2 regions of the Pseudoalteromonas sp. UG3-2 genome follow, and region 2 is predicted to be linked to the other one. Evidence: predicted binding sites of a transcription regulator. Region 2 holds the regulator's gene; the other holds the start of a gene.
What was found. The regulator sigma-54, encoded in region 2, starts transcription at its own class of promoters, with help from an activator protein. The targets are predictions, from matches to a motif close to GTTGGCACGNNNNTNGNNT.

Region 1 (12,026 bases), 1.9 Mb from region 2:
GCGCTGATGCAAATGGCTACATTTATAAACCGAATGTGAATGTGGTAGAGGAGATGGCAAATATGATTTCAGCCTCTCGCTCATACCAAACCAATGTTCAGGTTGCAGATGCAGCGAAGCAAATGTTGAGCAAAACCCTGCAGCTTGGTCAGCGCTAGATTGGGAGTAACAGCTGATGAGTAATGATGTAAATTCCGCTACTTCGTCGTACATGGATTCTCTGCGGTGGAATAAAGAAAATCGCACCACAGAGGAACAAAAAAACCGAGACACCTTAACGCAGGAAGATTTCTTCTCATTGCTTACTCAGCAGCTGTCTTATCAAGATCCAAGCAAGCCTGCTGACAATGATCAGATGATCGCGCAAATGACCAACTTCACCATGGCAGAAGGTATTTCGAAGTTAAATACGAAATTTGAATCGTTAAGCGCGTCAATGACTTCTAACTCAGCACTGCAAGCGTCTACATTAATTGGCAAAAAAGCATTGCTTGAGTCAAACATGCTTGAACACGGCGATGATGCTTTGTCAAAAGGTTCAGTTATAGTCGAGCAGCCTGTTGAAGAACTTAATATTGGTATTTATGACCAATCCGGAGCCTTGGTAAGAAAACTAGAAATGGGTCCACAGGCTGCAGGTGCAGTTAAGTTTGAGTGGGATGGTAAAAACCAAGATGGTGAACTGATGCCGGACGGTGATTACGAAATTAAAGCTGAGGGGATGATGAATGGTCAATACACTAACTTCCCATCTGCAACGTTTAGAAATATCGATAGTGTTAATGTCAACGGTGCAAATGGCATTGTAATTAATACGAAAGAAGGCGCGGTGCGCTTAACTGATATAGCTGAAATAGCTTAATTTAAAGAATTAACCTTAACAAAGAGGTGACGAAATGAGTTTTAATATTGCACTTACAGGTTTGTCAGCCGCGCAAAAAGACTTAGATGTGACGGCGAACAACATCGCTAACGTGAATACAACAGGCTTTAAAGAGTCTCGAGCTGAATTTGCTGACGTTTATGCAGCATCTGTATTTAGTTCAGGCAAGACTAAAAACGGTGATGGCGCTCAAACTACAATGGTAGCGCAGCAATTTCACCAGGGGTCTCTTAAGTTCACACAAAACTCGCTGGATTTAGCTATTACGGGTGAAGGCTACTTCGCAATGTCTGAAGAGTTTGGCTCTCAAGATTATGCTTTTACTCGAGCAGGAGCATTTAAGTTAAACAAAGATAACTTCATTGTTGATGCCCAGGGTAACTTTTTACAAGGCTTCCCTGTGGATGAGAGTACAGGCGACAATGAGTCGGTCAGTCTTAGCACCGCCAGTGCTATTCAGATCCCTGACTCATCAGGCTCACCAAGAGCAACAACTAATGTCTACTCTTCTTTCAACCTAGATTCTAGAGAGGTTCACAAACCGCTAGCTTTTGACCCAGAGGAAAGTGCGACTTATAACCACTCCACTTCGACAACGGTATACGACTCATTGGGTCAGCCCCATACGATGCAGTTGTTTTTTAAGAAAACAGATGGCATTGCACCGAATGTTGACAACGAGTGGCAGGTGTTTGCAACCTTAGATCAAAAACCTTTTGATTTAAGTGGTCAGGAACAAACCACTACTCCATACACACCAATTACAACCTTTGTATTTGATTCCGCTGGTATTCCTTCTACGACAGATGGCAACCCAAATACGGGCAGTACCTTTAATGAGTTAACATTGCCAAGTGGTGCAGGTGGTGGTGCTGGCTTATCTGACTTGCTTGGAAATGGTGCTAGCTTTCCAAGCGATGTAACCTTGAATTGGCGTGATGAGTCGAATACAACGGGTAAACTACCAACACAATATGCAAGTAAGTACGAGACCAAAGCGCTTGAGCAAGATGGTGCCACAGTAGGTAGGTTGTCAGGTATCGATATCGGTGGTGATGGTAAGATTGTGGCTTCATACAGTAATGGTGATCAGTCTTTCTTGGGTCAAGTAGCCATGGTCAGGTTTCCCAATTCACAAGGATTGCAGCAGGCAGGTAACACCTCTTGGAAGAAAAGCTTAACATCGGGAGAACCCATTGCCGGTGAACCTGGCTCGGGAACGCTTGGTGCAATAAACTCATCCGCCTTAGAGCAATCTAATGTTAATTTAACCAATGAGTTGGTGGACCTTATCAGTGCACAGCGTAACTTTCAGGCCAACTCCCGTGCCTTAGAGGTTAACTCAACGCTACAGCAGAACATTCTGCAGATCCGATAAACTATTATGCCCTCCAAAGGCTGCGCTCGTCGCAGCCTTTTTTATCCCTGTCAAAAACATCACTCATAACTTGGCACTAAGCTTGCAATAACCAATACAAGTTAGAATTTTAAGGGTCATCGTTATGGATAAAATGGTATATATCGCCATGTCAGGCGCGAAGCAAAGCTTACGCGGAGTGGCATTAAAAGCGAATAACCTTGCTAATGCCAATACGACTGGCTTCAAAGCCGATTTTGCGCAAGCCCGCTCAATGCAAGCGTTTGGTGAAGGGTTACCGACTCGAGTGTTTGCTATGCAAGAACGCCCTGGCACCAATATGACCGGTGGCGCTATCGTAGAAACCGGCCGTGAGCTCGATATTGCTGTGGATGATAAGTCTTGGCTCAGTGTGGTGGACGCCAGTGGTGAAGAAGCTTACACCAAGGTAGGCACGCTCAACATCCGTAATGATGGCGCTTTGGTCACCAGTCATGGCCGTCAACTAATTGGCGAAGGCGGTCCTATCGTTCTTCCTATTCCAGTAGATAAAGTGGTGTTTAGTGACGATGGCTCAATTCAAGTAAGGCCCCAAGGCGCCCCTGCCAACTTTTTGGAAGTGGTGGATAGGCTCAAGGTCATTGAAGCAGATAACAGCAAACTGGCGAAAGGCAACGATGGCCTGTTTAGACCAAAAGAAGACAAACTTGAAGACGGCATTTGTGGTTTTTGTGAAATATCACCCACTGCCAAAGTCCAGAGTGGCTTCTTAGAAATGTCCAATGTTAATCCAGTTCACGAGATGGTGGATATGATCAACCATCAGAGACAATTTGAAATGCAAATTAAGCTGATGAAAACAGCTGAAGAAATAGACGAGCGACACACTTCGCTCCTACGCATAGTATAAGCGTGAGGTAAGAGTTATGAATCCTGCACTGTGGATAAGTAAAACCGGCTTAGATGCCCAACAAACCGATATTTCGGTGATTTCGAATAACTTGGCAAACGCCAGTACGGTGGGCTATAAGAAAAGCCGTGCTATTTTCGAAGATCTTTTATATCAAAACATCAACCAGCCAGGCGGGCGCAGCTCTCAAGATACTGAACTGCCTTCAGGCTTGATGCTAGGCGCTGGTGCCAAAGTGGTTGCCAACCAGAAAAACTTTTCTCAAGGCAACATGCTCAGCACTGAAAATTCTCTAGATTGGATGATCCAAGGCCCGGGCTTTTTTGAAATCCAAATGCCTGACGGCACCACGGCGTACTCCCGAAATGGTCAGTTTACCACTGACGAGGAAGGGCGAGTCGTGACCTCTGGTGCGGGTTTCCCATTGCAGCCAGAAATGAATGTGCCAGATGATGCTCAATCCATTACCGTCTCACAAGATGGTGAGGTGTCTGTGCGGGTTAACGGCCAAGCTGAAAACGTGGTCATTGGTCAGCTGGTGATCAGCGACTTTATTAATCCATCGGGTTTAGAACCCATCGGCCAGAACTTGTACACCGAAACCGCGGTAAGTGGTGCGCCAGTGCAAGGCAACCCCAGCGTTGAGGGGCTAGGAAAAATTGTTCAAGGGGCATTAGAAACGTCCAACGTGAATGTCACCGAAGAGCTGGTTAATCTGATTGAAACGCAACGGGTTTATGAAATGAACTCGAAAGTCATCTCATCGGTGGATCAGATGCTTAGTTATATTAATCAGCAGCTTTAATTAGGGGGTAGTATGCGTGCATTATATTTAGCCATCGCAACCGTTGCAGCACTCAGTGGCTGTAGCACAACACAGAATAAACATGTGGTGCGTGATGATCCTTATTATGCACCTATCTACCCAGAAGAAACACAGTCGCAAATGGTCGCTACGGGTTCATTGTTTAATACCCAGTTTTCCAATGATCTATACGCCGATAAAAAAGCGTTGCGGGTAGGAGATATTATTACGGTGGTGTTAAGAGAAACCACGCAAGCGACCAAGGCGGCAAACTCCACGCTGGAAAAAGACAGTGAAGTGTCAGTGGATCCTTTAATAGGCTTGGGGGGAAATGCCATTAATATTGGCAGTGAGGCGATTCAGTTTTCATCGGGCTCGGCCTCTTCTTTTGAAGGAGACTCACAAGCTAATCAGTCTAATAGCCTATTTGGTAATATTTCTGTCAATGTGACGCGTGTTTTACCTAACGGCAACCTAGTGATCCGTGGTGAGAAGTGGCTGACCTTGAATTCTGGCGAGGAGTTTATTCGTTTAGAGGGGCTGGTGCGGCCTCAGGATGTCAAAGCGGATAATACCGTAGAGTCTAACCGTGTTGCTAATGCTCGAATTCAATATTCAGGCAAAGGCGATCAGCAAGAAGTGCAAAGTGCTGGTTGGTTAACGAGCTTCTTTATGAGCGCGATAATGCCATTTTAAGGGTGTAACAAATGAATAAGTCGATAGCAAAACTACTGTTAAGTTCAGCGCTGTTCGCTCTGACTGTGATTTCTTTTGGCAGTAAAGCAGAGCGAGTTAAAGATGTTAGTATGGTTGAAGGCGTGCGTTCAAACCAGTTGGTAGGTTATGGCTTAGTTGTAGGCTTACCGGGCACCGGCGAGCAAACCCGCTTTACCGAGCAAAGCTTCAAAGCAATGTTAAATAGCTTTGGTATTTCGATGCCGGCTAATTTAAAGCCAAAAATTAAAAATGTGGCAGCCGTTGCTGTGCATGCGGATTTACCTCCGTTTGTAAAACCGGGCCAAACCATTGATGTTACTGTGTCTTCTATAGGCAGTGCCGGAAGTTTGCGTGGCGGTACCTTGTTACAGACGTTTTTAAAAGGCGTGGACGGTAATGTCTATGCCATTGCTCAGGGCAGCTTAATTGTCGGCGGCCTAGGTGCTGAAGGGGCTGATGGTAGCCGAGTGGTGATCAACACCCCAACCGTTGGCCGCGTTGCCAATGGCGCTACAGTTGAACGCGCGGTACAAAGTCCGTTTACTCAAGGGGATTATATCACTTTCAATCTCAACAACCCGGATTTCACCACAGCAAAGCGCTTAGCAGACACCATTAATGATTTAGTCGGACCAAACAGTGCGAAACCAATGGATGCGGCTTCGGTAAGGGTAATTGCCCCACGAGACCCATCACAGCGAGTGGCGTATTTATCCACCTTAGAAAATTTAGAGTTTAAACCAGCAGACACCGCTGCCAAAATTATCGTCAACTCGCGTACCGGCACCATTGTGATCGGCAAAAATGTGAAATTACAGCCTGCAGCTATCACTCATGGCGGCCTCACAGTAACCATCGCTGAGCAACAAAATGTTGCGCAACCCAATGCTTTGGCAGAAGGGGAGACTGTGGTGACACAGCAAAGCATCATCGATGTTGATCAAGATGACTCACGGGCCTTTGTGTTTGACCCAGGTGTTAGCCTAGACGATTTAGTCCGCGCTATAAACCAAGTGGGCGCAGCCCCTGGCGATTTAATGGCGATTTTGGAAGCCTTAAAAGAAGCCGGCGCGATTAATGGTCAATTAGTCGTCATATAAAGGTTGTTTTATAATCAATAAGTTAGCCCCACAAATGTGGGGCTTTTTTTTGGTCTGTTTTTTGCATTATCTAAGTATGTGTTTACAACAGTGCTTAACAGTATGAATACCGACCAGCTGAAAAATCAGAGCTTTTTTGACTTAGGCAATCTTGACTCTATCCGTAAGGAGGCGCTTCAAGGTGCTGGCGATAAAAATGCGTCCGATCAGGCATTAGAAAAAGCGGCCAAACAGTTTGAGTCAATTTTTACGCAAATGCTGCTAAAGAGCATGCGTAAAGCCAATGAAGCACTAGAAGATAAAGATAGCCCCTTTAATTCCAGCGGAGTGAAGTTTTTCGAAGAGATGCATGACCAACAATTGGCAATGCATTTGTCAGATAAAGGCAGCTTGGGCTTGGCGGATCTTATTGTGCAGCAACTCTCGCCAAGTACTGAGGGCTTTAAGCCAGCGTCGGTGCTGCGAGGAGATACCGCTTTGCCTGCACGCTCAGAAACCAAGACCAACACCACTGTTAAGCCGAGTGCTGAAGATAGCATGGTGGTGACTAGTCAAACTGCTAATGAACAAGCAGCGAGTTTTTCTTCTCCAGATGAGTTTGTTGAAAAAGTATGGGACTACGCCAAGTCAGCGGCTAAGAAGTTAGGGTTAAACCCAGCAGTCATGGTGGCACAAGCAGCATTGGAAACAGGCTGGGGACAGCACATTATTAATAAAAAAGGCGGTGGCAGTAGCCACAACCTTTTTAACATTAAAGCAGACAGTCGCTGGCAAGGCGACAGTGCCAAAAAGTCGACACTTGAATTTGAGCAAGGTTTGCCAGTGCGCAAACAAGCTGATTTCCGGGCTTATGACTCAATAGCGGATAGCTTTGATGATTACGTCAGTTTCTTAAATGAAAACCCACGTTATCAAGAAGCACTTAATAATACCGCAGAACCTGCAGCCTTTTTAGACTCGTTACAAAAAGCAGGTTATGCAACTGATCCAAATTATGCCGATAAAATTAAGCAGGTATTGAAGCGTGTTGAGCTTCAAAGTATCGCTGCTTCATTGGTACGTTAAGGAGTAGACCCTCATGTCATTTAGCATATATGACATAGCAAATGCCGGTGTAAGAGCTAACTCTGAGCTTTTACAAACCACCAGTAAAAACATCGCCAACGTTAATACCGAGGGCTATGTACGTGAGCGTACTGAGTTCACAACCATGATCGATAATCAAGTGGGTCGTGGTAAAACTTATCGCTTACTAAATGAATTTGCGCAAAAGCAATTAAATAGAGATACCTCTAATAAAGCATTCTTTGATCAGTTTGTAACAGAAGCAAGCCGAGTAGATAGCTTGTTTTCTGAAGAGTCAAACAGCTTATCAACGAGCGTCAATTCGTTTTTTAATAATGTACAAGAAAGTTTAAACCAGCCTTCATCATCTGTAGCACGGTCATTGGTAATGACGGATGCACAAAATTTGACTGATCAAATGGATAGATTGTCAAGCATTGTGGTTGACCAAAAAGCAGTGGTAAATGAGCAGCTAGAAATCTTTTCAGATGAAGCAAATAACCTGATCCAAAATATCAGTGATTTAAATACCAAGATTGCGTCGATTCATGGCAATGAACGTGAGTCATTATCAAGTGGTTTATATAATGAACGTGATAAAGCAATTCGTGACTTATCTGAGTTGATTGATATCGAAACACTCGATGGTAATAACGGTGAAAAGCAAGTGTACTTAGGTTCTGGTCAAGCACTTGTCATGCAAAGTGGCACATTTAATCTGTTTTCATTCAGTGGCGACCCTGATCCGAACTTTAAAGAATTAAAACTTGATGTAAACGGTGGCAAAGCTGTGCCGCTTGAAGTCGATACAAGTAAGTTGAAAGGCAAAATTGGTGGCTTACTTGCATTTCGTGACGATATTTTAGTGCCAGCGCAAAATCAACTTGGTCAAATTGGCTTAGCGTTAGCCGATGCCTTTAACCAACAAAATAGCTTAGGTATGGACGCTAATGGTGAGATTGGCGGTGATATTTTTGCTATTCCAACGGTTGATGCGTTCGGTTATCAAGCTAATACGGGCACATCAACAATGACGGCAACCATTGAACCTGGTAAAGGCAGCGAATTGCCAGCAAGTGATTTTATCGTTACCTATACAAGCGCAAGCACCGTTGAGATTCAGGCAATCGATAATAAAGGTGAACCCATTGGTACAGCATCAACAGCGAATGTAACAACAGGTGTGATTGACTCTTCAACTATCACTGGCGGTGAAGCATTTGGTTTACAGCTCAATGTAACGGGTACAGCTAATACCGGTGATCAATTTATGGTGAAGTTGAACTCTCAGGCTGCAACGAGTTTACAGCTTGCAACTGAACGCCCTGAAGACTTAGCGTTAGCATCACCTATTCGGACTGCGAACGATATCAATAATACCAGTGATGCAAGTATTTCTGCTGGCACAGTATCCGATATTGACAACTCAACGGGTATTAACGTGGGTCCACCACCGAGTTTAGCGAATGGCGATATCACGTTAGTGAAAACGGCGAATGCGAACGAATATCAAATCACAGATGGCAATGGTACATCGACGTTTACTATTACACCACCTGCTGAAAATATTCTTGCCCAAGCAGGGGCGCCTTATGATGCCTACGGGTTTGACTTCAATATTGAAGGTTCGCCTGCCACAGGAGACACTTTTACCGTTGAGTTCAATACCGGTGGTTTTGATGATAACCGTAATGGCTTGCAGTTGGCTGATTTACAAAATGGTGAACTAGTGCGTCAAAATGTTGTTGCTAGTAGTACTGCGGATAATCACAAAACTCTAAATCAAGCATACACTGGTTTAGTATCAGATATTGGCGTAGTTACTTCGGAGGCACAAACAAGCCAACAGGCGTTCACCGCATTAGCAGATCAGTCAGAAGCTTGGTATGAATCATTATCAGGGGTGAACCTTGATGAAGAAGCGGCAAACTTACTGCGATTCCAACAATCGTATGCTGCATCGGCACAGGTACTTTCAACAGCACGTACTATTTTTGACACCTTATTAAGTGCGGCGAGGTAATTATGCGTATTTCAAATAACATGATGTATCAAAACAGCGTTAATAAAATCCTTGAAGGCCAGCAAGGTGTTGTTAATGCCCAAGAGCGTGTAACAACAGGTAAAAAGTATTTATCAACTTCAGAAAGTCCGTCGGCTTATTCTCAAGCAGCATTATATACGAATAAAATCCAGACGAATGAGCAGTACACTAAAAATATTAATCAGTTGAACAACCGACTCAATACTGAAGAAGCTGTATTAAGCAGTATCACAGATGCAATCCAGAGGGCTCAAACACTGACTATTCAAGCCGGTAATGGTACGCTCAATGCTAGCGATAAAGCATCAATCGGCAACGAGTTAGAAGAATTACAACAAACTATTTTGAGTTTAATGAATACTCGTTCTGAAGATGGTAAATATATTTTTTCTGGTTATCAGGATAGTACACAGCCCTATCAGTTTGACACTAGCACCGGTAAATACACTTATAGAGGTGATCAAGGTCAACACAGTATTACAATTGCAGAAGGAGTTTCTATAAAATCAAGTGATAACGGTTTTAATACATTTGAAATGGTGAATGCCCGTTTAAATGTAGAGTCGAATACAGCAACAACAACTGGGGCCATTACAGCATCAGTGTTTGTTGATTCACAAGCTGAGTTTGATGCCTTTCACAAACAAAATTACAATTATGATCCTTCTGCAAGTGCTAGTGCAAATACTTATACTGTAAGAGTTACTGCGGGTGCCACAACTTCTGACCCTGATGAATATGAAATTTTGCGTGATGGCGCTGCGCTTGTACCTGCACAAACGGGTACTGTTTCTGAAAATGGCCAAATAAACTTTGCTGGCTTGAATATTGAGTATTCAGGCGCTGCGCCCGGGGACATTAATTTTACCTTAGAGAAACCTCAAAAAGAAAATGTACTTAATACTTTGGAGTCGCTCATTCAAGGTTTAAACGATCCAACTTTAAATAATCGTGAGTATCGACAAGTGCTATCAGACGCAACAACGCAACTAGGCAACGCAAATGAGCAGGTAGTATTTACCCAATCAAGTTTAGGTGGGCGAATGAACGCAGTGAGTGCTATTAGTGACTCTAACAAAGCATCTGATATACAAAACCATGCAAGCCGAGCAAACCTTGTTGAAGTTGATATGGCAGAAGCCATTAATGAGCTCACTAAACAAGAAACTGCATTGCAAGCATCACAAGCAACATTTGGCCGATTAGCTAACCTTTCTTTGTTTGATTACTTATAAGCAGAAATAAATTGCCGCTTTAGTTAAAACAAAGCGGCAAAAGGCTCCCCTCTAAAAGCGGCAATTTATTGTCATACCGATACTCAATAATTAATAACTCCTTACTTTATAACCGAAGAGTAAAATTTTTAATTTAAAAACAGTTGTTTGCGTCTTTTTTTAACTTGGCATGTTTCATGCTTTAAATAGTTATCAATTATTTAATAGTGGTTCCTGTTAGACGTGTTGAACCACACTCTGTTTAATCTTTGGAGATGGTAAAATGGCATTAACAGTAAATACAAATGTAGCTTCACTCAATTCACAACGTAGTTTGGCAAACTCAACAAATGAGTTAGGTACATCATTCCAGCGTTTGTCTTCAGGCTTACGGGTAAATAGTGCAAAAGATGATGCCGCAGGGTTACAAATAGGCACCCGCTTAGCCACACAAGAGAATGGTTTAAATCAAGCGGCACGTAATGCGAATGATGGCATCTCTATTGCCCAAACTGCCGAAGGTGCATTAGAAGAAACAACTAATATGTTACAACGCATGCGTGTACTAGCAATTCAATCTGCTAATGGTTCAAATAGTGCAGACGACCGTGCTGCGCTACAAAAAGAGTTTGCTCAGTTAAATGAAGAGATCACACGTGTTGCTGATACAACTACATTCGGTGGTGTGAACGTATTAGACGGTAGTTATGCTGAAAATTTCCAAGTAGGTGCAGATGCAAACCAAGTCATCAGTGTTCAGATAACTACCGCTATGGACTCGACAGGTTTATCAACAGGTACTTTGAGTATTGATACTGAGGCTAATGCGCAAGCTGCAATCACAGCGCTTGATGCTTCATTAAAAACGGTAAATGATGTTCGTGCAGATCTTGGTGCGAAACAAAACCGGTTTAGCTCCACAATTCGAAACTTAACGAATGTATCAGAGAATGTTGCAGCATCACGTTCACGTATCATGGATGCTGACTTCGCTAAAGAAAGTGCGAACCTTGCCCGTAACCAGGTACTGCAGCAAGCATCAAGTTCAATGCTTGCTCAAGCCAATCAACAGCCACAAATAGCCCTATCGTTGTTACAATAATTTTTATAGTAGTAAAGTTAAAAGCCAGAACAATGTTCTGGCTTTTAACTTTTTGAGTTTTAATAAAAAATAATTTTTTATAAAAAAAGCTAAAGTAACGTTATGAAGCGCCGATAACTTAACTGTAGGCAGGAATCACTGAAGCTAATTACAAACTGTAAGGCTTGATTCCCATCTAGTTAAATTATTAGGAGGCTATCATGGCTTTAAGTGTAAATACCAATGTAATGTCATTAAACTCACAGCGTAATCTGTCTAATTCAACAAATTCGCTTTCTACATCATATCAACGTTTATCTTCAGGCCTACGTGTTAACAGCGCAGCCGATGATGCGGCTGGCCTCCAAATAGGTTCGCGTTTAGAATCGCAAATGAAAGGCCTAGACCAAGCGGCACGTAACGCAAACGATGGTATCTCAATTGCACAAACAGCAGAAGGTGCTCTTGAAGAAACAACATCAATGATGCAACGCATGCGTGTTTTAGCAATTCAATCTGCCAATGGTTCAAATAGTGCAGACGACCGTGCTGCGCTACAAAAAGAATTTGCTGAATTGAATAAAGAGATTGACCGCGTTGCTGATACAACTACATTCGGTGGTGTGAACGTATTAGACGGTAGTTATGCTGAAAATTTCCAGGTAGGTGCAGATGCAAACCAAGTCATCAGTGTTCAGATAACTACCGCTATGGACTCCACAGGATTGTCAACAACTGGTTTGAGTATTGGTACTGCAGCTACCGCCCAAGCAGCTATTACCGGTTTGGACGCTTCATTAAAAGCGGTAAATGATGTGCGTGCTGATTTAGGTGCGAAACAAAACCGGTT
Region 2 (12,026 bases):
CAACAAGACTCCAGGGTCAGAACGGTATTAGTGCCGGTTAATGAGGGCGATGAAAACAAAAAAGAAAAAGAACCATCGCAAGGTAACAATCCATGAGCGTATTAACAGCAACGGGGCTTGCCAAAAGCTACAAAGGCCGACAGGTGGTCAAAAATGTTGAGTTAAGCGTTGAAGCTGGCAGCATTGTCGGTTTATTAGGGCCTAATGGCGCTGGCAAAACCACCACGTTTTATATGATCGTAGGCTTAGTGCCTAGCGACAAAGGTGAAATTAGCATCAATGATGAAGACATCACGTTATTGCCAATGCACAGCCGTGCCCGAATGGGGATCGGCTATTTACCCCAAGAGTCCTCGATTTTTCGTAAGCTTTCCGTATACCAAAACTTAATGGCCATTTTAGAGACCCGTAAGGACTTAACCAAGGCCCAACGCGAAACCGAACTCAATGAACTATTAGATGAGTTTAATATCCAGCATATTCGCGACTCACAGGGAATGGCATTGTCTGGTGGTGAACGACGTCGAGTAGAGATCGCCCGAGCACTGGCGGCCAACCCGAAATTTATTCTCCTTGATGAACCTTTTGCTGGTGTTGATCCCATTTCGGTGTTAGATATAAAGACCATTATTGAACACTTAAAAAATCGTGGCATTGGCGTGCTAATTACGGATCATAATGTCAGGGAAACCCTTGATGTATGTGAAAAAGCTTATATTGTTTCACATGGGGAATTAATCGCATCAGGTACGCCAGAACACGTTTTAGCCGATCAAACCGTAAGAGATGTCTACCTAGGCGAACAATTCAAGCTATAGTTAAGACGTAGTAATAATAACTGTTAAAAGGGATTGTTAAAGATACATGAGGCAATCATTACAGCTGCGCATGGGGCAGCAACTTACAATGACTCCACAACTGCAACAGGCGATTCGCTTGCTGCAGCTCAGTACGTTGGATTTGCAACAGGAAATCCAAGAAGCACTGGATAGCAATCCGTTGCTAGAAGTGGAAGAAGGTGAAAACGCTGATACCGAAAGCTTGGAGCAAAACAACCAAGAAAAATCCGCTGCAGACGAAGGTCAAGCATCTCAGGAAGAAGCGCCTGTCAGTGATTATGAGCTCGATTCTGATACCGCCATGAGTAAAGACACGGTCAGCGATGACTTAGCCATGGACGTCACTTGGGATGAGTATATGAGTGCAGCCCCTGTTGCCAGCTCTGCACCTCTTCCTGATGATGATAATGTTTATCAAGGAGAAACGTCTGAGTCGCTGCATGACTATTTGATGTGGCAATTAGAGCTCACTCCTTTTAGTCCCACGGATAGAGCCATTGCTATTGCTATCATTGAGGCGGTAGATGTCTCAGGATTACTTACCCTAAGCTGTGAAGACATTCTCGACAGCATTAATGACGCAGAAGCAGAGGAACCGATAGAATTAGACGAGGTGGAAGCCGTACTCAAGCGTGTGCAGCTGTTTGACCCTGTCGGTGTTGCCGCGCGTAGCTTGCAAGAGTGTTTGTGTATTCAGCTTAACCAATTTGCACCAGAGACGCCTTGGCTGGCAGAAACCAAAATGATCCTTACCGAGCACATCGATCTGTTGGCGAGCCGAGATTACCGTACTTTAGCGAAAAAAACCCGGCTCAAAGAAGCTGAGTTGAAAGAGGTGATGACTCTTATTCATAGCCTCAACCCCAAACCGGCCGCCAGCATTATTCGTGAAGAGCCTGAGTACGTCATTCCTGATGTCTCGGTAAAAAAAGTAAAAGGTCGCTGGGTAGTTGAACTCAACCCAGATGCTATGCCGAAAATCCGCGTTAATGACCATTATGCGGCCATGTCTAGAACCGCTCGCTCTAGTGCTGATAGCCAATTTATTCGCTCCCACTTACAAGAAGCTAAGTGGTTTATTAAAAGCTTAGAAAGCCGTAATGATACTTTATTAAAAGTAACCAATTGCATTGTCCAACAACAACAGGCATTCTTTGAACATGGCCCTGAGGCAATGCGCCCTATGGTACTTAATGATGTCGCTGAGATGGTTGATATGCATGAGTCTACAATTTCTCGTGTCACCACCCAGAAGTATATGCATACGCCTCGTGGTATCTTTGAGTTAAAGTATTTCTTCTCTAGCCATGTAAGTACCGAAAACGGCGGTGAGTGCTCATCTACCGCGATTAGAGCGCTCATCAAGAAGCTAATAGCTGCAGAAAATACCGCTAAGCCATTAAGCGATAGCAAAATTGCAGATATTTTAGCTGAGCAAGGAATTAAGGTAGCGAGACGTACGATTGCAAAATATCGTGAATCCCTAGCCATTCCACCGTCAAATCAACGCAAAAGCTTGATTTAAGACGTAAAAAACCAAGAAGGAAAATGCTTATGCAACTAAATCTAACTGGTCGCCATGTAGAAATCACAGACTCATTACGAGACTATGTCACCAACAAGTTTGCGAAGCTAGAGAGGCATTTTGATCATATAAATAACGTTCACGTGATCCTTGATGTTGAAAAGCTGGTACAAAAGGCAGAGGCAACATTACACGTCAACGGCGGTGAGCTGTTTGCATCAACCGAGCATCAAGACATGTATGCGGCGATTGATAAGCTCATTGATAAGCTAGACCGTCAAGTTATCAAACACAAAGAGAAGCTCACTCGACACTAAAATGAAATTATGCACATTAGTGAACAAGGACTGTAGCAAAGCTGCGGTCCTTTTTAATAGCAAAAAAAGGATCCTCGAGTACATCAGCGAGTTGGCCCACAAGCAACTGCCTGATGTCGGTAAACACGTCATTCTCGATGCCTTAATGACACGGGAAAAACTCGGCAGTACTGGGATTGGTAAAGGCATAGCCATACCTCATGGTCGGGTTCAAGGTATTGAAGAGATCCTAGCGATGGTACTGGTCAGTAAGCAGCCGATCTCCTTTGAAGCAATCGATAAACAACCCGTGGACATTTTTGTCGCGTTTATTGTCCCTGAGGGCAATAATGAAGAACATTTAAAAACTTTAGCTGCTATAGCTGAAAAACTGCAAGACAAATCGTTTTGTAAACAGCTACGGCACGCCAAGACCGATCAAGAGCTTTACGCGGTTATCCAAGGAGACGATAATGAGTGATGAAGACAAGGGATTAGAGTTAATCATTATTAGTGGCCGCTCTGGTTCTGGAAAATCAGTGGCTTTACGCGTGTTAGAGGACTTAGGCTATTACTGCGTTGATAACATCCCAGTCAACCTGCTGCCTTCTTTGGTGCGCAGCGTATCGGATAATTACAATAAAATCGCTGTCAGCATCGACGTTAGAAACCTACCCAAAGAACAAGACGAATTTAACGACATACTTGAGTATCTTCCTGGATTTGCTAAGCCCGCTCTATTTTATTTAGATAGTGACGATCAGACCCTTATAAAGCGCTTTTCCGAAACCCGACGTTTACACCCACTATCGCTGCATAACTTGCCACTCGATTTAGCAATAAAGAAAGAGCGCGAGCTATTGGATGTCTTGATCACCCGAGCTGACTTTTTACTCGACACTACCAGCCTCAGTGTCCACCAGCTAGCAGAAGAGATCCGCGAGAAGATTTTAGGTAAAAAAGACAAACAACTGATCATCACCTTTGAGTCATTTGGTTTTAAGCATGGTATCCCTAAGCAAGCCGACTACGTGTTTGATGCCCGCTTTTTGCCCAACCCCCATTGGGAGCCAGAGCTAAAACCATTAACGGGCTTAGATCAGCCGGTGATTGACTACCTTGCTAGCCACAGCATAGTGCAGAAGTTTACTTGGCAAATTCAAACTTTTGTGCAAACTTGGCTGCCACACTTAGAGCGTAATAACCGCAGTTATTTAACCATAGCCATTGGCTGTACTGGCGGTCAGCACCGCTCTGTTTATCTGGCGCAAACCATTGGCGAACGCTTTGCCAAAACTCACAGTAACGTCAAAATACGCCACCGTGAGCAGGAAGGCTGATGCAACAAGGGACCTTTTTAATCAAAAACAAACTCGGCTTGCATGCCAGAGCCGCGTCGGTGCTGGCGCAACTAGCGACGCAATTTGATGCCTCGGTCACGCTTTATCAAGGCGATAAGTCAGCCGCCGCTGATAGCGTGCTAGCACTGTTATTGCTTGAGAGCAGCCAAGGTAAAGAGGTTAAGGTGGTGTGCGAAGGCCCTGACGCTGATAAAGCGCTGGCTGAAATTGGCGCCTTGATTGAAAATAAATTCCACGAAGATGAGTAATACCAAGCTGTTTGGATAACTCATCTTTACTGTCCACCTTCACATCCTGTCGTCATAGCTGATCCGGTGGCGCTTTTCTTTACTCTACTTGGTAGTTTTTTGTAAAGTGGGTTACACTGTATTGCCCTCCTGGCGCTGCATGTAAGGTTGCTTCTCTGCAATAAAACAACAAAATAGCTAGGGTAAAATATAAAACCAACAACCATAGTATTCAGTATTAACACGCAAAAGGATGCCTATGCCTGAAGTATTTGAGCAAGACTACACACTGGAACAACTGCAAAAGGTGACAAAAGCCTTAAACAGTGGACAGTTTGTTCAAGTTCGGCGGGTATTAGCTGAAACCGCGCCGTGTGATACTGCTCTTTTACTCGAGTCTTCACCGCATAAAGTCCGTGCCATGCTCTGGCAATTGGTCGACCCAGATATTCAAGGGGATGTCCTTGAAGAACTGTCCGAGGACGTGCGTTTGGGGATCATCGCGCAGATGGAACCGGAGCTCATCGCAGCGGCTACCGAGGACATGGATGACGACGATCTCGGCGACGTATTAAGAAGCCTGCCTGATACCGTTTATCAAGACGTGATTGGCGCCATGGATAGCCAAGACCGCGATCGCGCCACCCAAGCCTTATCGTACAAAGAGCATTCTGCCGGTGCTTTAATGAGCACCGATACCGTCACCATTCGCCCCGACGTCACCTTGGAAGTGGTATTTCGTTACTTGCGCTTAAAAGGTGAGTTACCCGATGGCACCGATGAGCTCTATGTGGTCGACAAAGACAACTGCTTTTTAGGGGCGTTAACCATCAATTTATTATTAACCAGCTCACCTGAGAGCTTGGTGCGTGACTTGATGGATGAAGACAAAGAAACCATCCCTATCTCGATGGATGAATCAGAAGTGGCACAACTGTTTGAGCGTCACAACTGGATCTCAGCGCCTGTGGTGGACGATAACGCGCATTTGCTAGGCCGAGTCACCATCGATGACGTCGTTGATGTTATTCGTGAGGACGCTGAGCACAGTTTACTAAGCATGGCCGGCCTTGAGGATGAAGAAGATACCTTTGCACCGGTGATGAAAAGTAGCCAGCGCCGCTCTATTTGGCTTGGCATTAATCTTTTAACGGCGTTACTGGCGGCCTTTGTTGCCAGTTTCTTTGAAGGCACGTTAGATATTCTGCCCATTCTTGCGGTATTAAATGGCATTGTGCCCAGCATGGGTGGTGTGGCTGGTAGCCAAACGCTCACCTTGGTGATACGGGGTATCGCCCTTGGCCACATTAACCAAACCAACCAACGATTTTTACTCGGCAAAGAGCTGGCCATTGGGGCGCTCAATGGCGTGCTTTGGTCTGTGCTCATCGCTGGGGTGATTGCTATCTGGCAGTGGGACTTTAAACTCGGCGGTGTGATTGCCTTTGCAATGTTTATGAACCTGGTGGCGGCAGGTATTGCCGGCGCCAGTATTCCCATCATTTTAAAGAGAATGAACATCGACCCAGCATTGGCCGGCAGTGTGGTGCTCACCACAGTCACCGATATAGTGGGTATTTTTGCTTTCTTAGGTACCGCAACCTGGCTGCTGGTTTAGGGTATTAGCACGATGCTGGCACATGCCAGCATCGTGGGCCGTGTTACTCTCCACCAACCTGCATATTATTAACCAGCACCGAGCCGGTTTGCACCGCGCCGCGCTGCTCAATATCACCGCCAATGCCCTCAATACCCATAAACATGTCTTTTAGGTTTCCGGCAATGGTGATTTCGCTAACGGGGTATTGGATTTCGCCATTCTCCACCCAAAACCCTGCCGCGCCACGAGAGTAGTCACCCGTCACCGTATTAACACCTTGCCCCATAAGCTCGGTTACCAACAACCCAGTGCCCATATTAGCGAGCAGGCTAGTGAGATCATCGTGAGTTGGCTTGACCAACCAGTTATGAATACCCCCGGCGTGCCCCGTCGCTTCCATTCCTAAGCGTCGTGCTGCATAGCTTGCCAACAGGTAAGTATTTAACACACCATCGGTGATAATATCGCGGTCCACCGTCTTGACTCCTTCGCTATCAAAGGGGCTAGACGCTAAGCCACGCATTAAGTGAGGCTTTTCTGCAATGTTGACACAAGGGTTAAAGATTTGCTCACCGAGTGTGTCGAGTAAAAAGCTCGATTTACGATAAAGCGCCCCACCGCCAATACCGGCAACAAGGTGGCCAAACAAGCTATTGGCGATGTCGGCACGAAATACCACCGGCACTTTTGCCGTTGATACTTTACGGCTCCCAAGCTTTGCCAGTGTTGCAGTGGCAGCTTCCAAGCCAACATCGTGGGCCGATTTTAACTCACCATGCACCCGTGAAATGGTGTAAGCAGAGTCACGTTGCATTTGCTCGCCTTCCTTACCAATCACCATAGTGCTTAAGGTATGGCGAGTGCGCGGGTAGCCGGCAATGAGTCCGTGGCTATTACCATATACTCGGATCCCTTGGTGACTAGCAAGGCTGGCGCCATCGGAATTAACAATTCTGGGGTCGGCTTCCAGAGCTGCTTTTTCTGCTTCAATACACTGAGCGACTCCCTCTTCGGGCGTTAATTGCCATGGGTGAAATAAGTCCAGCTGCGGTGGCGACATTTCCAGTAGCTCTTTATCGGCAATACCATTACAAGGGTCATCCGAGGTAAAACGCGCAATATCAACGGCTTTTTCTACCACTGTGCGCAAGGTCTCAGGGCTTAGATCGGCGGTAGACGCCGAGCCCTTATGATTACCGACATATACACTGATCCCCAAGCCGCCATCTTGGTTAAACTCTATGGTTTCAACCTCCCCCATGCGGGTGCTAACGGAGAGCCCTGAGGTGCTCGACATGGCAGCTTCTGCAGAGGTTGCACCAAGCTTTTTAGCATGCTTAAGCACCTCTTCTACGGCATTTTTTACTTCATCAATTTGGCTATATATTGGGTCTTGTGAGGAGTGCGTCATAGATACCTTATCCGCTCGTACTTATTGGCAAGTGTGATATAAATAGTATTGGCTAATAATCGTAACACAGCCATTCGCTATTGTAGTGATCAATTGTGGTATACTTTGCATAATTCACCAACGATAAACAGATCAAAGCAATGGCAAAAGACGAGCAAAATACCGAAGAAGAAATCATCTATGTTTCTAAGACCGAGCTAAAACGTGATGCCCAAGAGCTGCACGAGTTAGGCTGCGAAATTGCCGCGTTAGGCAAGAAACAACAAGAAAAGTTACCCCTGTCCGATGAGCTGAAGGAAGCGATGAAGGTAGCGGATAAGATCCGTGCCAAAACCGACGCTTACCGTCGTCACATGAATTACATTGGCAAGACGTTACGCAGCACCAGTAATATTGACGAGATCCAAGCAGCCATGGATATTCTGCTCAACCGCAATAACCAAGCTGATGTATTATTAAATCAAATTGAAACCACCCGTGATGAGGTCATTGCTCAGGGAGACAGCAAGATCAATGAGCTGCTAAACAGCTACCCAGAGTTAGAGCGTCAAAAGATGCGTCAGTTAGCCCGACAAGCCAACAAAGAACTCAAAGCGGAAAAGCCAGGCAAAGCCTACAAAGAGCTGTTTCAGTACCTTAAAGATGCCATCATGCCATGAGGGTATGCGGCCTAGAGGGAGCTCGCTCCCTCTAACCTTTAGCGTTTATGCCGTGCCACCTACGGTGATTTCGTCAATTTTAAGACTAGGTTGGCCAACGCCCACAGGCACACTCTGACCGTCTTTACCACACACCCCAACCCCTTTATCTAAAGCCAAGTCATTGCCTACCATAGAGACCTTTTTCATCACTTCAGGGCCGTTGCCAATTAAAGTGGCTCCCTTTATTGGCTGAGTAATTTTGCCATTTTCAATCAGGTAAGCTTCAGACGCCGAGAAAACAAACTTACCCGAAGTGATATCGACCTGTCCTCCGCCAAAGTTGCTGGCGAAAATGCCTTTATCAACACTGCGGATAATTTCTTCTTGCGTGTGCTCACCTGGCAACATATAGGTGTTGGTCATACGGGGCATAGGCAAATGCGCATACGACTCACGACGGGCATTGCCAGTTGGCGCCACGCCCATGAGTCCGGCGTTGTGCTTGTCTTGCATATAGCCTTTCAACACGCCTTTTTCAATTAGCACGTTGTACGCCGCTGGCGTGCCTTCGTCATCCACGTTTAATGAGCCACGGCGATCGGCAATGGTGCCATCGTCCACCACAGTGCAAAGGCTAGAAGCAACCTGTTGACCAATGCGACCACTAAATGCAGAGGCTTCCTTACGGTTAAAGTCACCCTCTAGACCATGGCCTACTGCCTCGTGTAACAACACGCCTGGCCAACCGGCCCCCAGCACCACTGGCATCGCACCAGCTGGCGCATCTATCGCTTCGAGGTTAACCCGAGCTTGGCGCACCGCTTCTTTAGCAAACTGCATCCAGCGGGGCTCACCATCCACTAACTCTTTAAAGTAGCCATAGTCTAACCTAGCACCGCCACCAGCACTGCCGCGCTCTCGGCGACCATTTTTTTCCAATAACACCGAGCAGTTTAAGCGGATCAAGGGCCTGATATCGGTGGCAAACGTGCCATCACTGGCGGCAATAAGCACCTCTTCATACACCGCTGAAATAGAACTGACGACCTGCTGCGCTTCTGGCGCAAGATCGCGAATACAACCTTCCACCTCTCGTAATAAAGCCACCTTATCCGCATCCGTCATGCTCATAATGGGCTGCGCTGGTTGAAAGTGCAGTGGTGCTTTAACGTCGCTGAAAACTTGTACCGAGTCATTGTTACCAGCACTAGCAATGCTACGAGCGGCTTCTGCCGCTTTGTTCAAGGCTTCTAGGTTAATGGCATCGGAATAGCTAAACCCCGTCTTCTCGCCACTGATCGCCCGTACACCGACACCGCGTTCGATATTATAGCTACCGTCTTTTACCACGCCATCTTCAAGCACCCAGGTCTCATGATGACTTGATTGGAAGTAAAGATCGGCATAATTTACTTGGTGCTGATGAATATAAGCTAGCGTTTGTGCTAACTGCTCGCGCGTCAACTGACTATTGGCCAGTAAATTTTGCTCTACATTACTCATAAAAACTCACTTTTAAATCGATTGTGACTCGCAACGGGCATTTTGCCACGGATTTCTTTTAGGTAACTCAAATCTAATTGCTGCTGCAGTGGCGTTAATGCCGTACCAGAGTCGGCTAACACCTCTCCCCAAGGTGACACAATTACACTATGACCATAAGTATCACGGCCATTGTCATGGTGCCCTGACTGTGCTGCTGCAATCACATAACACTGTGTTTCGATGGCTCTGGCTTGTAATAGCGGCTGCCAATGTGCCGCTCCGGTGCTACAAGTAAATGCACTTGGTACTAAGATCAGCTCAGCACCTTGCTGCCGTAAACGCTGGTACAGCCCCGGAAAACGCAGATCATAACAGACACTTAGACCAATTAAACCAAACGGGCTGTTGACTACAGTTGTGGCATCGCCGGGCTGTGTCCGTGCCGACTCGCGGTATTGCTGGGTACTGTCATTAACGTCGGCATCAAAAAGATGGATCTTATTATAGCGGGCGACCACCTCACCAGCATCATTAAACAATAAACTGGTGGCATAATATTTTTCATCGTTGCTTGGGGTGGCTATGGTGCCAGCGGCTAACCAAATGTTGAACTCACGGCACAATTGCGCCAGTTGTGCTATGTGTTGTTCACTGTGCTGTGCTACTTGCCAACTTTGTGCCGCTGTAGCACAAAAAGCCAACCAGGTTTCGGGTAAACACACTAAGGTCGGCGCTGTGATTTGCAGCTGTTGTAACTGTGCTCTCAGGTAAGCTAAATTATCTTGAGGTTCTGGTGTTGAACGCATAGGCAGTGCAATCACGTTAGCCATTACCTTTCTCCTGCTGTACTTGCTGAGGTTGTAACTCCTCACTTTGAGCTTGCTTTGGTTGCAACGCAGGCTCGCCGGAGGCCTGGGGCTCTCTCTCAGGCACTATCGGCTGCGGTAACTCAACCTCTTTACTCTTACGGTCGACTTCAGTCACAATGGGCTCTTGCATGGTCCCGGTAATTTTGAAATTAATTTCCGAGATCACCCGGGCGGAATGGATCACCTTATCAAGCGCCAAGGCGGCCAGCCCAGTCACCGGATTCACTGCCCAGGCCATGATCACCGGCAAGCTAGAGGTGACTTGCGGTGCAACCGCAAGATCATAATTAATTTCGTGCGTGTTAAGGTTAGCATAACCACGAATAGATAAGTCGGCCGGCACCCCATCTAACTTGGAGTCATCGCTGTAAGCAATGCCCTTATCTAAGCGTACTTTGCCACTCATACTGTTGTAAAAAAAGCCTTTAGAAAAAACATCGCGAAAGTCTAATCTGAGCTTGCGGATCAAAGAGTCTAGGCTCAGTAACGAGAACACTCTTGCGCCCTTATCACTGATCTCAGCCAAATGCCCCTCTCCGAGCTGCCAATCCAACTCACCGCCTAAACTCGCAATATTGAGATCATAAGGCGCACCTTGCCAGCTCAGGTCGAATTCAATATTGGCGCTGGAGTCTTTTATGGTAGAGGTAATATCAAATTCATCCGTTAGCTCACCAAAATCTTCACTGCTCAGCACCCCGCTAAAACGGCTCTGGCCCTGCTCAAAGCGTCCGCTGGCATTGAGCTGGTGCTCTTCTTTATCGATCACCAACTCGGAAATATTCAACTTATCACCGTCCCCGAATAAAGATAAATTGACTCGGTCTAACTGATAGTCATCCACCTTGCAGTCACTGCAGACAAATTCTGTCGCGGGTAGGGTTAATAACCAATCTAAAGAACGCAAAGGGCTTTCTGCACTTTGCGGTAATAACTCTGTTTGTTGCTCTTGAGGTAAGTTTAGCCGCAGATAATCACTATTGATATGAATTGGACGGCTGGAGCTGGATGCAGGAATGCTGACTTGGGTGCGCATTTCTTTGCTGTTTAGTCGTAATAACGTTCCTGACTGCGCTGGGGTCAGCGTAAGTTCAACATCGTGAAATGGAATATCAGCAAACGATAAGCTGGCAAATTGCCCTTGCACCCGATTAAGAGCTGGGAAAAAACTTTTTCCTTCAGAGCGGTTAGCAGCATTGGTAATGTTCTCTAACAAGGGTAACCATGGCAATAACTCGGTGTTTTGTTGTGCAATGGTGACATCAAAACCTTGAGTGTTTAAGCCTAAGTCTTGCTCGGCTAAAATCAGGTGGGCGTTGTCCATGCGCCCAGAGTCGTTGCCAATAATGGCATTAAAATAGAGTTGCTCACCCCAGTTGGCGGTGATTAAATTCGAAATGTCATCACCTAAGACGGTGCCTCGCAGTAATGTTGTTTGCTCGGCCGGCTTGTGTAGAGGCTGCGGTAATTGGCTGGCTACCCCGCGTAAATCCGAGTCAAACTTTGCCTTATAACTAAAGCCAGTATCAGCAAAGCGCAGTGCCAAGGAGGCATTAAGGGTAGTCGTTCCAGCTAAATAATTATCTAGGATGCCATTAGTATGTGGTTGCAGCTTCGTCATCTCGGCTTGTAATTCAATATCACTATCGAGCTGATACTGTGTGCTATCACCACTGCCACTGAGTTGTAAGGATAAAGGCATGTCTAGCCATGAGGCGCTCAACTGCTCAATATGAATAGTATCATCAACGAATGCCACTCGGCCTGAGACA

Region 1: a site for sigma-54 is predicted at 5,821-5,839, ahead of flgJ (flagellar assembly peptidoglycan hydrolase FlgJ). Genes of this name have one in related genera too.

Annotation. Positions count from the first base shown of each region.
Region 1 covers NZ_JAWLJU010000002.1:68,682-80,707, forward strand. Annotated here, with positions in the region: gene flgC (flagellar basal body rod protein FlgC) at 1-158, shown strand, start outside; gene R3P39_RS03625 (flagellar hook assembly protein FlgD) at 176-862, shown strand; gene flgE (flagellar hook protein FlgE) at 897-2,261, shown strand; gene R3P39_RS03635 (flagellar basal body rod protein FlgF) at 2,386-3,150, shown strand; gene flgG (flagellar basal-body rod protein FlgG) at 3,167-3,955, shown strand; gene flgH (flagellar basal body L-ring protein FlgH) at 3,968-4,651, shown strand; gene R3P39_RS03650 (flagellar basal body P-ring protein FlgI) at 4,663-5,772, shown strand; gene flgJ (flagellar assembly peptidoglycan hydrolase FlgJ) at 5,875-6,837, shown strand; gene flgK (flagellar hook-associated protein FlgK) at 6,851-8,860, shown strand; gene flgL (flagellar hook-associated protein FlgL) at 8,863-10,116, shown strand; gene R3P39_RS03670 (flagellin N-terminal helical domain-containing protein) at 10,379-11,197, shown strand; gene R3P39_RS03675 (flagellin N-terminal helical domain-containing protein) at 11,398-12,026, shown strand, end outside.
Region 2 covers NZ_JAWLJU010000002.1:1,959,409-1,971,434, forward strand. Annotated here, with positions in the region: gene lptA (lipopolysaccharide transport periplasmic protein LptA) at 1-96, shown strand, start outside; gene lptB (LPS export ABC transporter ATP-binding protein) at 93-818, shown strand; gene R3P39_RS11945 (RNA polymerase factor sigma-54) at 865-2,364, shown strand; gene hpf (ribosome hibernation promoting factor) at 2,394-2,681, shown strand; gene ptsN (PTS IIA-like nitrogen regulatory protein PtsN) at 2,683-3,141, shown strand; gene rapZ (RNase adapter RapZ) at 3,134-4,000, shown strand; gene R3P39_RS11965 (HPr family phosphocarrier protein) at 4,000-4,269, shown strand; gene mgtE (magnesium transporter) at 4,508-5,866, shown strand; gene pmbA (metalloprotease PmbA) at 5,910-7,259, opposite strand; gene yjgA (ribosome biogenesis factor YjgA) at 7,400-7,918, shown strand; gene tldD (metalloprotease TldD) at 7,964-9,403, opposite strand; gene R3P39_RS11990 (carbon-nitrogen hydrolase family protein) at 9,400-10,215, opposite strand; gene R3P39_RS11995 (YhdP family protein) at 10,208-12,026, opposite strand, start outside.